DNA from 2 places in the Streptomyces lacaronensis genome. Region 1 is predicted to be linked to the other one. Evidence: riboswitches for the same ligand, from Rfam matches in the RefSeq annotation. Region 1 holds a riboswitch; the other holds the start of a gene.

Evidence for each region. Region 1 has a riboswitch for cyclic di-AMP ahead of ACMTAK_RS29100 (C40 family peptidase). Riboswitches for the same ligand answer to the same signal wherever they lie in the genome.
Region 2: another riboswitch for cyclic di-AMP. It lies ahead of ACMTAK_RS29925 (transglycosylase family protein); the one in region 1 lies ahead of ACMTAK_RS29100 (C40 family peptidase).

Annotation. Positions count from the first base shown of each region.
Region 1 covers NZ_JBLHDK010000003.1:6,690,511-6,698,094, reverse strand. Annotated here, with positions in the region: gene pcrA (DNA helicase PcrA) at 1-1,936, opposite strand, end outside; cyclic di-AMP (ydaO/yuaA leader) riboswitch at 2,094-2,280, shown strand; gene ACMTAK_RS29100 (C40 family peptidase) at 2,289-3,452, shown strand; gene ACMTAK_RS29095 (L,D-transpeptidase) at 3,556-4,323, opposite strand; gene ACMTAK_RS29090 (hypothetical protein) at 4,435-4,788, opposite strand; gene ACMTAK_RS29085 (C40 family peptidase) at 5,136-6,158, shown strand; gene ACMTAK_RS29080 (homoserine dehydrogenase) at 6,262-7,248, shown strand; gene ACMTAK_RS29075 (SDR family NAD(P)-dependent oxidoreductase) at 7,419-7,584, shown strand, end outside.
Region 2 covers NZ_JBLHDK010000003.1:6,871,263-6,878,846, reverse strand. Annotated here, with positions in the region: gene ACMTAK_RS29950 (NAD(P)/FAD-dependent oxidoreductase) at 1-282, opposite strand, end outside; gene ACMTAK_RS29945 (Ppx/GppA phosphatase family protein) at 677-1,636, opposite strand; gene ACMTAK_RS29940 (DUF501 domain-containing protein) at 1,633-2,181, opposite strand; gene ACMTAK_RS29935 (FtsB family cell division protein) at 2,251-2,733, opposite strand; gene eno (phosphopyruvate hydratase) at 2,838-4,118, opposite strand; gene ACMTAK_RS29925 (transglycosylase family protein) at 4,364-5,053, opposite strand; cyclic di-AMP (ydaO/yuaA leader) riboswitch at 5,060-5,227, opposite strand; gene ACMTAK_RS29920 (transglycosylase family protein) at 5,483-6,499, opposite strand; gene ACMTAK_RS29915 (cytochrome P450 family protein) at 6,685-7,584, opposite strand, start outside.

The DNA of each region.
Region 1 (7,584 bases):
TCATCAGCGTGATCACGCCGGAGCCCTCGGTGTCCTCGTCGGGGATCTGGTCGGAGTCGGCGACGAGCGCGACCTGCTCCAGGAAGTCCGCGAGGGTGCCGGGGTTCTCCTCGCCGCGGTCCTGCTCGAACTCCAGGGCCACGGCGGCGAGCTCCTGGAGGTTCTCGATCCGGGTCTCGTCCTGCGGATCGGTGGACGCCTGGAGCTCGGCCAGATAGCCGGTGCGCTCCAGCACCGCCTCCAGGACGGTGGCCGGGCCCGCCCCGGACTCCACGATGGTGTGGAGCTCCTCCATGAGCGTGTTGAACCGCTTGACGGCGTTGGCCGAGCGGGCCGCCATGCCGTACGCCTCGTCAACCCGGCGCAGCGCCTGCGGGAAGGTGATCTTCTCGCGCAGCGACAGCGCGTCGATCATGGCCTCCGCGCGCTCGCCGATGCCGCGCTTGGGCACGTTCAGGATGCGGCGGAGCGGGACGGAGTCCTCGGGGTTGGCCAGCACCCGCAGATACGCGAGGACGTCCCGGACCTCCTTGCGCTCATAGAAGCGCACCCCGCCGACGACCTTGTACGGCAGCCCGACGCGGATGAAGACCTCTTCGAAGACACGGGACTGGGCATTGGTGCGGTAGAAGACCGCCACGTCCCCGGCCTTGGCGTCGCCCGCGTCCGTCAGCCGGTCGATCTCGTCGGCGACGAACTGGGCCTCGTCGTGCTCGGTGTCGGCCACATAGCCGGTGATCTCGGCCCCGGCGCCGGCGTCCGTCCACAGGTTCTTCGGGCGGCGGTTCTCATTGCGCTCGATGACCGCGTTGGCCGCGCTCAGGATGGTCTGGGTCGAGCGGTAGTTCTGCTCGAGGAGGATCGTCCGCGCGGTGGGGTAGTCCTCCTCGAACTGGAGGATGTTACGGATCGTGGCGCCCCGGAAGGCGTAGATCGACTGGTCGGCGTCGCCCACGACGCACAGCTCGGCGGCCGTGGTCTCCTCGGTGTCGGTGCCCACCAGCTCGCGCACGAGTGTGTACTGCGCGTGGTTGGTGTCCTGGTACTCGTCCACCAGGACGTGCCGGAAGCGGCGGCGGTAGTGCTCGGCGACGTCCGGGAACGCCTGGAGCAGATTGACCGTGGTCATGATGATGTCGTCGAAGTCCAGCGCGTTGGCCTCGCGAAGCCGCGCCTGGTACATCGCATACGCCTCGGCCAGCGATTTCTCAAAACTTCCCCCGGACTCCGTCCGGGAGGTGCCCCCTGCCGCCTGCTCGGCGAAGGTCTCCTCGTCAATCAGCTCGTTCTTGAGGTTGGAGATCTTGGCGCTGAAGGACTTCGGCGGGAACCGCTTGGGGTCGAGGTCCAGATCCCGGCAGACCAGCGACATCAGCCGCTTGGAGTCGGCCGCGTCGTAGATCGAGAACGACGAGGTGAAGCCCAGCTTCTTCGACTCCCGGCGCAGGATGCGGACGCAGGCGCTGTGGAAGGTGGACACCCACATGGCGTTGGCCCGCGGGCCGACGAGCTCCTCGACGCGCTCCTTCATCTCGCCCGCCGCCTTGTTGGTGAAGGTGATGGCGAGGATCTGGCCGGGGTGGGTGGAGCGGGCGCCGAGCAGATAGGCGATGCGATGGGTGAGCACCCGGGTCTTGCCGGAGCCGGCGCCCGCGACGATCAGCAGCGGCGAGCCGGTGTGCTCCACGGCGGCCCTCTGCTGCTCGTTCAACCCCTCGAGCAGCGCGGACGGGTCCACGGCGGGCCGGGGCGCGCCGTCCCGGTAGTGGGCCTCCCGGGGCACGGGCGCGTCGAAATCGCCGCTGAAGAGGTGATGCGGCACGTCCTCGGCGCCACCGTGGCCAGGGTGTGCCGAATCCTCGGGCGGCGGTGGCCGCTCCTCGTCCTGAGAAGGCCCGAGGTCCGCCAGGAAGCTGTCGTCAAAGAGGCTGCTCATCGCTCCCCGAGTCTAGGCCGCCCCACTGACAGCCGACGTACGAACATCACGAAACGGTTTCGGGCAAAACGGCCACCAGTCTTCACAGGAGCCCCACGTGTTGGCTACCGTCCTGCGTCAGGCGGCCCGGAAGATCCGTCGGCGAACCACGTCGGCACGGGCGCCTCCGCCGAGTCCGGTTACGCCGTGAGGCGCCCGGAGCCGGGGACCCAACAACGCAAGACCGGGGTGAATCGGCCCGAAACGGTACGGCGCACACGGTGCCGTCCGGACACGGCCGTAGGGCAACCTTCCGTACCGCCCGAACCCGTCAGCTAACCCGGTAGGCGGTCCACGGAAGGAGTCGCCTCCCTTGGCGTCGCACCGCAAGCCGCGGAGCCGAATACCCGCCCCGCTCACGGGTCACAGCCGCCGTACGGCCGTCGGGTTCACCACCGCCGCCCTCGCATCCGTCACCCTCCTCTCCCAGTCGGCCAACGCCGCGCCCACCGATCCCAAGCCGGCCGCCCAGTCGATCGAGAAGGTGAAGGAGAAGGTCGACACCCTCTACCACCAGGCGGAGACCGCCACCCAGCGCTACAACGCCGCCAAGGAGCGCACCGACCAGCAGCGGGCCAAGGTCGACAAGCTGCTGGACTCCGTCGCCCAGCGCACCGAGAAGCTCAACGAGGCGCGGCGCATGCTCGGCACCTACGCCACCGCCCAGTACCGGGACGGCGGAATGGCCCGCTCCGCCGCGACCCTGCTGTTCTCCAACGATCCGCAGGACGTCTTCGACCAGTCGCATCTGATCGACCGGATGACCGGTCGGCAGAAGCAGGCCGTCGACGACTTCCAGAAGCAGCGGGTGAAGGCCGCCAAGGAGCGCGGTAAGGCCGCCGAGAGCCTTGCCTCGCTGACCGCGTCCCAGAAGCAGCTGAAGGTCCAGAAGAAGACCGTCCAGGACAAGCTGACCGAGGCCCGGCGGCTGCTGGCGAATCTGACCGCCAAGGAGAAGGCGCGACTGGCGGCGATCGAGAAGAAGAAGGCGGAAGAGGCCCGCCGTAAGGCCGCCGAGCTGGCCGAGAAGCAGCGGCAGGAGGCGGCCGCGCGCAAGAAGCAGCAGGAGCAGAACGCGGGTGGCTCCGGTTCGACGGCGCCCTCCACGCCCTCTGTCCCGGCCAACAGCTCCAAGGCGGCCCAGGCCATCGCCTTCGCCAAGGCGCAGCTCGGCAAGCCGTACGTCTGGGGCGCCACCGGGCCCAGCTCCTTCGACTGCTCCGGGCTGACGCAGGCGGCCTGGAAGTCCGCCGGGATCTCGCTGCCGCGCACCACCTGGGACCAGGTGAAGGCCGGTACGCGCGTCTCGACGTCCCAACTCCAGCCGGGCGATCTCGTCTTCTTCTACGACGACATCAGCCATGTCGGCCTCTACATCGGCGACGGGATGATGATCCACGCGCCGAAGCCGGGCGATGTGGTGAAGAAGGCGCCGATCACGGAGATGCCGATCTACGGGAGCGTGCGGCCCTCGTAGGGCCCCTGATCCCGACGATGCCGCTGCCCGGGGGCGGACCCCGGGCAGCGGCATCGTCATCGGCTCAGCGGCGCCGTCAGCGCCTCTCGGCGCCGTCAGTGGCTCAGGTGCCGGGCTTGCGCCCGTAGACGTACACGTCGTCGCCGTTCTTCAGCAGGCTCCAGTACTTCTTGGCGTCGCCCTTACGCATGTTGACGCAGCCATGGGAGCCGGGCGGGGACCATACGCTGCCGGCGATCGAGTGAAACGCCTGGCCGCCGTCGAAGAACTGGCTGTAGGGCATGGCGACCTTGTAGAGCGTCGACCAGTGGTCGATGTTCCGCCAGTAGACCTTCTTCAGCCCGGTGCGGGTCTCGAAGCCGTCCCGCCCGGACCGCACCGGCACCGGTCCGTAGACCAGCCGGGAGCCGTCCTGGACCCAGCTCAGCTGGCGGGTGAGGTCCACACAGGCGATACGGCCCCTGTTGGTGGGGCACTTCCTCGCCGCGTTCGGATTGTGCCCGGCGGCTTTCTGGGCGCTGATGAGGCTCATCACGCCCGAGGTGATCGGGCCCGCGTAGCCGATCGTCGGGCTGACGCCGTGGTCGATCTGGAACTTCTGGATCGCGAGACAGTCCGCCCGCGACTGCCGTCCGTCCACGGGACGGCCCAGGAACCGCTCGGCCTGCCTCTGGTACGGCCCGGCGGTGGTCGTGCACGACGACGCGGCCATGCTCACCGGTGTCACCGTGCCGGCCGACCGGCCCAGCGGCCGCGCCTGAGCCTGCGCCGGACCGGCGACGGCCACCGCGAGCGGCACCGCCATCCCCGCCAGCCCCAGCGCGACGCCCACGCGCCGCCTATGACTTCTGACTGCCCCCACTACCCCCATTGGCCACTCCTCTCGACTGCCTCGTTCTTTACTAAGACAGCTCGCGAGTGCAAACGGTTGCCTCGGGATCGTGTCGCAATTGCCTTGGGTTACCCCCAGAACATTCGTTCGTCAGGTCCACAGCACGGCGATGAAGATGTTTGCCGTTGTCAAGGCGCCCACCGCGCCGAAGGCGGCCGACTCTACCTTCTCCTCGTCGCGCTTCACATAGACCAGGCCGAGGATGACGACCAATAGCGCCAGCTTGATACCGATTTTGACGGTATTGACGCTGTTGTCGTCCGCCTGGTTGAGCCCGACCAGCGCCACGCCGGTCACCAGCATGGTCAGCGCGCCGTGCAGCATCGCCGGGATCATCCGGGCCTCGCCCGCGCGCGCGGCTTTGAGCTGCGAGAAGAAGCCACCGAGCAGCGCGCCGATGCCGACGATGTGGAGGCCGACGAACACGTGAATGAGTACGTCCATGGCTCCGGAGACTAGCCGCGCGCATATCATCGTCCGGCACTCGGGTGGGGGCCTATCGCCGCTTCGATCACGGCCGCCCCACACTCCCGACCGCCCCACTCGCCGGGCGATCATCAGTCGTCACCGGATCGACGAAATCCGTGCACTCCCGTTCAATCCCCCGCACGCCCCCGCTTTCCGGCCTAGCTTCCTCCTCCAGGTGGCAGTCCGCTTCCCGTCAACCGAGGGTCCCCGCCTCATGGCGGACTGCCACCTGCCCGTCCGCTCCCCACAAGGGTCCAGGATCTGCGGAATGTCCTGGATCGCCCGAACTGGACTGCCCAAGAAAGACCAGGTGAACCGCCGCAGTGGCGTCGCACAGGAAGCCCAAGCAGCGCTCGCTCACCAGCAGCACCGCCCGCGCGGCCGCGCTCCTCGCCCTCACCGGCGCCGCGTCCGCCACCCTCCTCGACGGCACCGGACACGCCGAGAACCGCCTCACCCCCGCTCAGGTGAAGGCGAAGGTCGATGAGTACCAGCGAGAGGCCGAGGAGGCCACCGAGAAGTACAACGGCGCGAGGGAGAAGGCCGACAAGGCCCGCCGGACGCTGGAGGCGCTGCGCGACCAGGCCGCCCGCCGCACCACCCGGCTCAACACCGCGCGCAACGCCCTCGGCGCCTTCGCCACCGCCCAGTACCGCTCGGGGACGATCGCCCCGGCCCTCCAGCTCGCCCTGTCCTCCTCCCCCGACCAGTACCTTCAGCGCGCCTCGCTCGCCGAGCGCGCGGGGAGCCGCCAGGCCGCCCTGATCGCCACGATCGGCCGTCAGGAGCGGAAATTACGCCAGGTCCGCGGCGAGGCGGCCGACCGCCTCGCCGCTCTGCGCGCCTCCCGGACGGCCGCCGCCCACCACAAGCGGACCGTCCAGGAGAAGCTCGCCGCCGCCGATCGCCTCCTCGGCCGGCTGACCCTCGAGCAGCGGCAGCGCCTGCTGGCGGCGCGGGGCGGCGACAAGGCCGCCGACTCCCTCGCCCCCGCCACGGGCCGCGCCGCCCGCGCCGTCTCCTACGCGTACGCGGCCCTCGGCAAGCCGTATGTGTGGGGCGCCACCGGTCCCCACGGCTATGACTGCTCGGGGCTCACCCAGGCCGCCTGGCGCGCCGCCGGGGTGGCCCTGCCCCGCACCACGTACACCCAGATCAACGCCGGTCAGCGCGTCACCCGCGATCAACTGGCCCCCGGCGACCTGGTCTTCTTCTACTCCGGTGTCAGCCATGTCGGCCTCTACATCGGCGGCGGCCGCATGATCCACGCCCCGCGCCCCGGGGCCCCGGTCCGGTTGGCCTCCGTGGCGGACATGCCCTTCGCGGGGGCGGCCCGCCCGGCGTAGCGGTCCCCGGTCCCGGCCCGGCCCGTACAGCAGTCCCCGACGACGACCCGCCCCGCATAGCCGTCCCCGGTCCCGGCCTGGTGACACAAGGCAGACTGGCCGCATGCCACGCGAAGCCGAAACCGGGCCCGAACCCTCCGTCGTGCTGTCGGGGTACGGCCCGGTGGGCCGGGCCTACGCCGAGCGGCTGATCGGCGGCGCGCTGCCGCTGCGGCTCGCCGCCGTGCGCACCAGCGCGGCCGAGGGGCCGCCGACGGAGCCGCGCACCGGCTGGGGCCCGCTGCCGCCGCTCGCCGAGACCCTGGAGCGTACGGGGGCGGCGGTACTGGCCCAGGCCGTGCCGTCGTCCCCGGCGGTGCGCGAACAGGCCGCCGCGGACGCGCTGTCGGCCCTGCGCCGAGGCGTCCATGTGGTGACCGCCACCAAGAGCCATCTGCTCAGCCACTGGGGCGAGCTGGGCCGGGCGGCGGCCGAGGGCGGCAGCCGCGTCCGGATCTCGGGCGCCACCGGAGCCGCCCTCCCCACCGCCGACCTCGCGCGGATCGGGGTACGCGGCCTCGGCTGCCGTACGCTGCGCGCCTGCCCCAACGGCACCGCCACCTTCGTCCTGGACCGGCTGGCGGACGGCGACGCGCTGGACGACGCGGTCGCGGAGGCCCAGCGGCGCGGTATCGCCGAGGCCGACCCGACGGCCGACCTCTCCGGCGCCGACGCGGCCGTGAAGGTACGGCTGTTGGCCGCGCTGCTGTGGGGGTGGGACGCGACGGCCGTAAGGACGGAGGCGGGCCCGGGGATCGACCTCGGGACGGCGGAAGCGGCCCGTACGGCCGCCGCGCGGGGCCGCCGTCTGCGGTCGGTCGCGACCGCGACCGCCGATGAACCGCTCGTCGTCCGCGTCGCGTTGGAGGAGACGGAACCGGGCGACCCTCTGTACGCCCTCAGGGGCCCCGAGAAGGCCGCCGTCTACGGCTGCCCCGACGCGGGCGACATCACGGTGAGCGGCGGCCGCTCCAGCCCCCTGGGCGCGGCGCTCGCCATGGTGAAGGACACGCTGGACGTGGCGGGGCCGGTGGGTCACGGGTTCGCCTGAGCGGCGATCTGTCGGCGGGGTGCGGGGTGTGACGGCGCTCTGTCGGCGGGGTGCGCGGTGTGACGACGCTCTGTCGGCGGGGCGTCGGTGGCGACCGTAAGGCTGACACGCGTTCAGCCTGAGCCCCATTGGGCACCGTCCCCGCCCTCACGAACGCAAGGAGCCCCCGCATGCCTTCCGCGGCCCCGACCGAATCCTCGACCGAGCGGTGGGATGTCCACAGCCTCCCCCGGGCCGACGGAAAGACCTTTCTGGTGACCGGAGGCAACGCGGGGATCGGCTACTTCGTCGCCGAACAGCTCGCCGGTACGGGAGCCACCGTCGTCCTCGGCAGCC
Region 2 (7,584 bases), 180 kb from region 1:
GATGACGGCGACCTTGCGGTCCTGGTCGATGGTCGACACTCGGCCGGTGAGGACCTCCGCCTTGGGGAGCACGCGCCGCAGCGGAACCACGACGTGGCGCGGGGAGATGCTGCCGGCCGCAGCTTCGGGGAGGAAGGGCTGGTACGTCATGTACGAGCGAGGGTCGACGACCGTGACGGTCGCCTCGCCGTACCGCATCTTCTTCAGAATGCGGCGCGCCGCGTACAAGCCAACGTACCCACCGCCTACAACGAGGATCCTGGGACGCTCCGTGGTGCTCATGATTCGAGTATCCAGCACCCCTTGGGGGGGACCTCGTGAGCCCCTTCACAAGCATAGTGGGAGCATCTGCTACACTCCGCCGCCCCCGTGATGGACGCCATACCGGCAGAGCGGAACCACTGACTGGAACGGTACGTTCCCACCCCTCTGAGCAGGGCTTGTGCCTGAACGCGGGAGTAGACCAGACGGTCCCCGCGGAGCCACCGAACACCGCCCTGACACCTCACGATCCGGTCAGTTGCGGGGCCCGGCCCCCGAAACCGCCTCAGAGCGCCGCATCGGGCGGCCACCAGGCGCCTTTTTCATGTGAAGAGTTTCACGAACTTTCTCGGAGGCGGCTCACGGAAGGCCCCCGAAGGGGGTTCCGCGGCCGCTCATACGTTGTCCCGGCCGCTCAGGCGATGCTCCAGGCGAGCCCGTCGAGGATGTCATGTTCACTCACCACGACCTCCTCGGCGCCGGACCTTTCCATGATCGAAAGCAGGATGAGTGCCCCCGCCCCGATCACATCGATCCGCCCCGGATGCATCACCGGGATCTCCGCCCGCTCGGCGTGGCTGGAGCTGAGCAGCATGCCCGTGATCTCGCGGACCTGGCCGAGGGTGATCCGGGAGTGGTGGATCGCGGAGGAGTCGTACTCCTTCAGACCCAGCGCGATCCCGGCCACGGTGGTGACCGAACCGGCAAGACCGACCAGCGCGTGGCCGTCCGCGGGACGGCAGGCGCGGCCGAGCGGCACGGTGCGCTCGGCCAGGTCCAGCGCCTGCTCCACATCGGTCCTTATGGCGGCGATCTGATCCTCCGTCGGGGGATCGGTGATCCGGCCGTCCACCACCAGATGGCGCTCGGTCAGCCGGACGCAGCCGATGTCCACGCTGCGGGCCGCCCGCACTCCCTCACCGCCCTCGACGAACTCCGTCGAACCGCCGCCGATGTCCACCACCAGATACGGCCCGGCCATACGGTCATGGCCGGTGAGCTCCTTGGTGGCCCCGGTGAAGGAGAACTCCGCCTCCTGGTCCCCGGTGATCACCTCGGGCTCCACGCCCAGGATCTCCACGACCCCGCGCACGAACTCCGCGCGGTTCTCGGCGTCCCGGGAGGCGGAGGTGGCCACGAAGCGGACGCGCTCGGCGCCCAGCTCACGCACGACCTCCGCGTACTCGCGGCAGGCGGCGAAGGTGCGCTCCAGCGCCTCGGGGGCGAGCCGGCCGGTGCGGTCCACGCCCTGGCCCAGCCGGACGATCCTCATCCGGCGGTCGAGCTCGGTCAGCTCCCCGGTGGCCGGATCGGCGTCCGCCACCAGCAGCCGGATCGAGTTGGTGCCGCAGTCCACGGCGGCGACGCGGGTCATGCGCTCTCCTCCCGGCTCGGGGCCCCGGCCTGGCAGGGGCTCACACACGGGCCCTTGCGCCACCACTCCGGCAGCATCGCGATCGCCTCGTCCCCCAGCGGATTGACCCCGGGGCCGGCCGCGAGGGAGTGGGCCACCAGCACATGCAGGCACTTCACCCGGTCCGGCATCCCGCCCGCGCTGGGGAAGCCCTGGAGCACCTCGACGGCGTCGCGGCGCGCGATGTAGTCCTCGTGGGCCGCGCGGTAGGCGGCGGCCAGCTCGGGGTCGGTGCCCAGCCGGGCCGTCATCTCCTTCATCACGCCCTCGGCCTCCAGCGTGCCGATCGCGGACGCGGCGCGCGGACAGGTCAGGTAGTAGAGGGTGGGGAAGGGCGTACCGTCCTCGAGTCGCGGCGCGGTCTCCACGACGTCCGGATTGCCGCAGGGGCAGCGGTGCGCGATCGCGCGCAAACCCCGGGGCACGCGGTTCAGCTGCTCCCGTACGGCGTGAATGTCCGCGTCGGTGGGCGCGGTGGGCTCCGTCTGGGGCGGGGGCGTATCCATCAGTGGGAAACTTCTTCTTCTTCGTTTCGGTTCGTCACCGGGTGCGGCCGGCGGCCGGAGCGCGGCGCCTCAGCGGCGCGCGCTGCCCGCCCCCGCCGCGTCCGCCGTGTCCACGGCGTCCCAGAGGTTGGTGTACCAGGGGCGGCCGGCCGCGCCCTGGTCGGTGGAGCGCTCGGTGGAGCCGCCGCCGTCCACCATGCTGTAGCCGGTCTCCCCCGGCATCAGGAAGTGCAGCCGCTCCCGGGCCTGCTGCTCGGTGTAGGCGGGGTCGCGCAGCCGGGCCTTCCGCTCCCGCAGCTTCTTCACGTCCTCGCGGGCCCGCTGGGCCTCGTGCCGCTGCTCGGCGATGTCGGAGCGCTGGGAGATGTACTGCCGCATCGGATAGGCGAGCGCCACGACGAGGGAGCAGACGACCAGCGCGAGCAGGGCGGCCCGGCCGGTCAGCCGGCCGCGGCGGCGCTTGGTGCGCACGCGGTAGACCCGGGCGGCGGCGTGCTCGCCGAGCGCCTTGAGCCTGGTCGCGGTGGAGAACCGTTCCCGATCCGCCGGCACGTCGCCTCCCCGGTGATGACTTCGCTTGGGCGGCGCCGTCGAGCGACGCCGTCCCCGGCCACGGTACGGGACCGCGGCCGGGGACAGGGGTCAGACGTGTCCGCTCAGCCCTTGAAGCGCGGGAAGGCGGAACGGCCCGCGTACACCGCGGCGTCGTCGAGGATCTCCTCGATGCGCAGCAGCTGGTTGTACTTGGCCACCCGCTCGGAGCGGGCCGGGGCGCCGGTCTTGATCTGGCCGCAGTTGGTGGCGACGGCCAGGTCGGCGATGGTGACGTCCTCGGTCTCACCGGAGCGGTGCGACATCATGCACTTGTAGCCGCTGCGCTGGGCCAGCTCGACAGCGTCGAGGGTCTCGGTCAGCGAGCCGATCTGGTTGACCTTGACCAGCAGGGCGTTCGCGGTGTCGCTGTCGATGCCGCGGGACAGCCGCTCGGGGTTGGTGACGAAGAGGTCGTCGCCGACCAGCTGGACCTTGTCGCCGAGCTGCTCGGTGATGGTCTTCCAGCCGTCCCAGTCCTCCTCGTTCAGCGGGTCCTCGATGGAGACCAGCGGGTACGCGGCGACCAGCTCGGCGTAATACGAGGTCATCTCGGCGGCGGAGCGGGACTGGCCCTCGAACTGGTACGTGCCGTCCTTGTAGAACTCGGAGGCGGCGACGTCCAGCGCGAGCGCGATGTCCTGGCCCGGCTGGTAGCCCGCCTTCTTGACCGCCTCGAGGATCAGGTCGAGGGCCTCGCGGTTGGAACCGAGGTTCGGCGCGAAGCCGCCCTCGTCGCCGAGGCCGGTGGACAGGCCGCGCTCCTTCAGCACGGACTTCAGGGTGTGGTACACCTCGGCGCCCCAGCGCAGGGCCTCGGAGAAGGACTCCGCGCCCACGGGGGCGATCATGAACTCCTGGATGTCCACATTGGAGTCGGCGTGCGACCCGCCGTTGAGGATGTTCATCATCGGCACCGGCAGCAGATGGGCGTTCGGGCCGCCGAGGTAACGGAAGAGGGGGAGGTCGGACGCCTCGGAGGCGGCGTGCGCGACGGCGAGGGAGACACCCAGGATCGCGTTGGCACCGAGCGAGGACTTGTCCGGGGTGGCGTCCAGGTCGAACATCGCCTGGTCGATCAGCCGCTGCTCGGTGGCGTCATAGCCGACCAGCTCCGGGCCGATCTGCTCGATCACGGCGAGGACGGCCTTCTCCACGCCCTTGCCGTTGTAGCGGTTCTTGTCGCCGTCACGGAGCTCGAGGGCCTCGAAGGCGCCGGTGGAGGCGCCGGACGGCACGGCGGCACGGCCGGTGCTGCCGTCGTCGAGGCCAACCTCGACCTCGACCGTGGGGTTGCCTCGCGAGTCGAGGATCTCGCGAGCTACGACGACGTCGATGGACGGCACGAGGTTCTCCTTCGTATGGGTCTGCGGTAGCAGCACGAGCCTAACGGCCCGGGAGGGCTGCGCCCCGCGTTCGCCCGCCCCACGAGACAGGGGCGTGGCACAAAAAGCCAGATTCTGGATCAGAAATCCAGATTTCGCATGCATGGGGAAAGCCCCGGCGGGGCGCGCCATAGGAGTGGCACGCCCGGCCGGGGCTCGTTCTCGGGGGCCGGCCTCAGCGGAGGTGCAGCTGCTGGCCGCCGGCCTCAGCGGAGGTGCAGCTGCTGGCCCGGGAAGATCAGGTCGGCCTGCTCCACGATGTCCTTGTTCAGCTCGAAGAGCTTCTTCCAGCCGCCCTTGACGTCGTGGGCCTTGGCGATCTTGCCGAGGGTGTCGCCGGACTTGACCTTGTACTCGCCGTCACCCTTCTTGATCGGGCCACGGGTCTGGTGCCGCGCGGCGCGCTCCGGCGCGGTGTGCGGCTGCGCCTTCGGCTGGGCCTTCGGCTGGGCGGCCGGGGCCGACTTGGTGGTCGCCGAGGACTGGTCCTGCGAGCCGGAGGGCGCGGACGGGGCGGACGGGCTGCCGCCGGAGGTCAGACCCTTGCCGCAGACCGGCCAGGCGCCCTTGCCCTGGCTGCCCAGGACCTTCTCGGCGATCTGGATCTGCTGGGCCTTGCTGGCCTTGTCCGCGGTGGAGGCGTAGGCCGTGCCGCCGTAGGCGGCCCAGGTGGAGCTCGAGAACTGCAGGCCGCCGAAGTAGCCGTTGCCGGTGTTGATCGACCAGTTGCCACCGGACTCGCACTGCGCGACCTGGTCCCACTGCGAGGTGGTGGCCGCGGAGGCGGAGGTCGCCCCGATGAGCGGTGCCGCCACGGCGGCACCGGCGAGACCGGTGAGTGCGGCGATACGGGTGGCCTTGGAGGGGCGGCGGTGCTTCCCGTTGGACTTGAGCATTTTGGTTCGTTTCCTCACCGACGCCTACGAGGTGAGCTGTCGGGTTCGGACGTGAGTTGCCCGGCCGGTCGCGATGGTCGCTCCCGGCTTCACCCCTAGCCGACAAGCCCGTATCCACAGGCCATTCGGCACCTACCTTGGGTCCCCCGCTCCTGCCTTCGGCGCTGACGCGTCGGTTTCCCCCCGACCGCCGGCAGGATTCGGCGTGACGATCGACGGTGCCCGCGGTGGCGAGCGAAAAGACGTTAAACACACCTTCCAAGAAGGTTCAAACACCCCAAGGGCAGTGATTGGGGCTGTAATTGATCTCACCCGGCCCACATCGACGCAGGTGGGGCCGGGTGAGGAGGGATCGGACACGAGGTGCGCCCCGGAAAATGTGACGAGATGTATGTCTCACCGGGTCCAGATCGGGCAATTCCCCCCGAATCACTGCTCCCTGATGGTGAGGTCAAGTCGCTGACCAGGAATGATCAGATCGGGGTCGACCCCGATGAGGTCCTCGTTGGTTTCGTAGAGCCCTTCCCAACCGCGGGACACATTCTGGTGCTCGGCGATCCCTGACAGGTTGTCACCGGGGCGAACGGTGTAATCATCGTCCGTGGAGTCCTCGTCCCGGTCCGAAGCGCCGCGCGAGGCATGGCGCCCGGAGGGCCGCGCGCTCCCCGCGCCGCCGTCGTCGGCCCGCTCCCCGGCGTCCGGGGAGCCGCGGTGGCGGCCCGAGGGGTCCGCCGAGGGGCTCTTGGAGCCGTCCGACGCCGAGGGTCCGTCCGAGCGTGAGGGGCTGTCCGAGCGTGAGGGGCCGTCCGAGTCCGGGTCGTCCGACGCCGGGTCGTCCGACGCGGAGCCGTCAAGGCCATCCGGGGATTGGGAGGTGTGCGGCGCCTCCGGCTCCTCGGCCGACCCGGAGGCGTCCGGCGCGTCCGGCTTGTCGGCGCTGTCGGACGTCCCCGAACGGTCCGCGTCCGAGGAGGAGCCGTCCCGCTCCCGGTCCCCCTGGCCGTCCCCGTCTCGGCCCGTCCCCGGGTTCGGGGTGGCCGTGCTGCCGGGGTCCACGTCGGGGGCGCCGCCGCCGTCGGTGAGCCCGGCGCCCAGCGCACAGCTCGGCCAGGCGTCGGGGCCGCGGTCGCCGAGGATCGCCTCAGCGACGGATATCTGCTGGGAGCGGCTGGCGAGGTCGGGGCGCGGGGCGTACTCCGTGCCGCCGTACTTCTTCCACATGTCGAGGGTCAGCTGGAGCCCGCCGTAGAAACCGTTGCCCTCGTTGGCGCTCCACATACCGCCGCTCTCGCACTCGGCGACGTGATCCCATGTGGCGGTCTGGGCGGCCTGTGCGCCGGTCGCCCCGAAGAGGGGCATGGCGAGGCCCGCTCCCGTGACCCCCGCCGCGACGATGATGGCCGGAGCCTGACGGGGGCGACGGTGTCGACCATTACCGGAACGCATGCGATTGACCTCTCCTATGGCGCTATGGCCCTATGGCGACAAGGTTTGCCGGTGAACATAGCGAGGGCACTCGATCATCACAAGGCGATGTATCCGAGGTCACGCCAAGGTCACACGGTTGATCATTCGTCACGTATGTCCGCCCGTAAGGGCCTTGGGGGCCCCGGCCGCCCGTTTCGCAGGTCTCAGCCGTCCGCGGAATTCCAGGTCACCGGGAGCGCGCGCAGCCCGCGCATGATGAGCCCGCCACGCCACCGCAGATCGTCCGGATCCTCCGCGAGCCGCAGCCCGGGCAGCCGCCGCAGCAGGGTGGCGATCGCGGTCTGGGCCTCCAGCCGGGCCAGCGGGGCACCCAGACAGTAATGGATGCCATGGCCGTAGCCGAGGTGCTGGTTGTCCCGGCGGGTGAGATCGAGGACGTCCGGCTCCGCGAACCGCTCGGGGTCCCGGTCGGCCGCGGCGAGCACCACCAGCACCGGCTCTCCCTCGGCGATGCGCTGCCCGGCGAGGGTGAGCGGCTCGGTGGCGAACCGCCAGGTGGCGATCTCCACGGGTCCGTCGTAGCGGAGCAGTTCCTCGACCCCGGCGGCGAGCAGCCGCTCGTCCCCTTCTTCCAGGGCCCGCTGCATGAGGGCGCGCTGCTCCGGATGGCGCAGCAACGCGTAGACGCCGTTGCCGATGAGATTGACGGTCGTCTCGAAGCCGGCGAAGAGAAGGATGAAGGCCATGGCCGCGGCCTCGTTCTCGGTGAGGTGCTCACCGTGGTCGCCGGCCCGGATCAGCCCCGAGATCAGATCCTCCCCGTCCCCTTCTTCCCCGCGCTCCGCGAGCTCCAGGCGCTTGCGGTGGATCAGCTCGCCCAGATACGCCCGGATCCTCTTCACGGCGCGGGCCACTCCGCCGCGCGGGCCGCCGCCGTGCCGGATCATCGCGCCGGCCCAGTCACGGAAGTCGTCCTGGTCCTCGCGCGGCACCCCGAGCAGATCGCAGATGGCGTAAATAGGGAGGGGGAAGGCGAACTCATGAATGAGATCCGCTTCTCCCCTCCCTTCGAAGGCGTCGATGAGCTGATCGGTGAGGGTCCG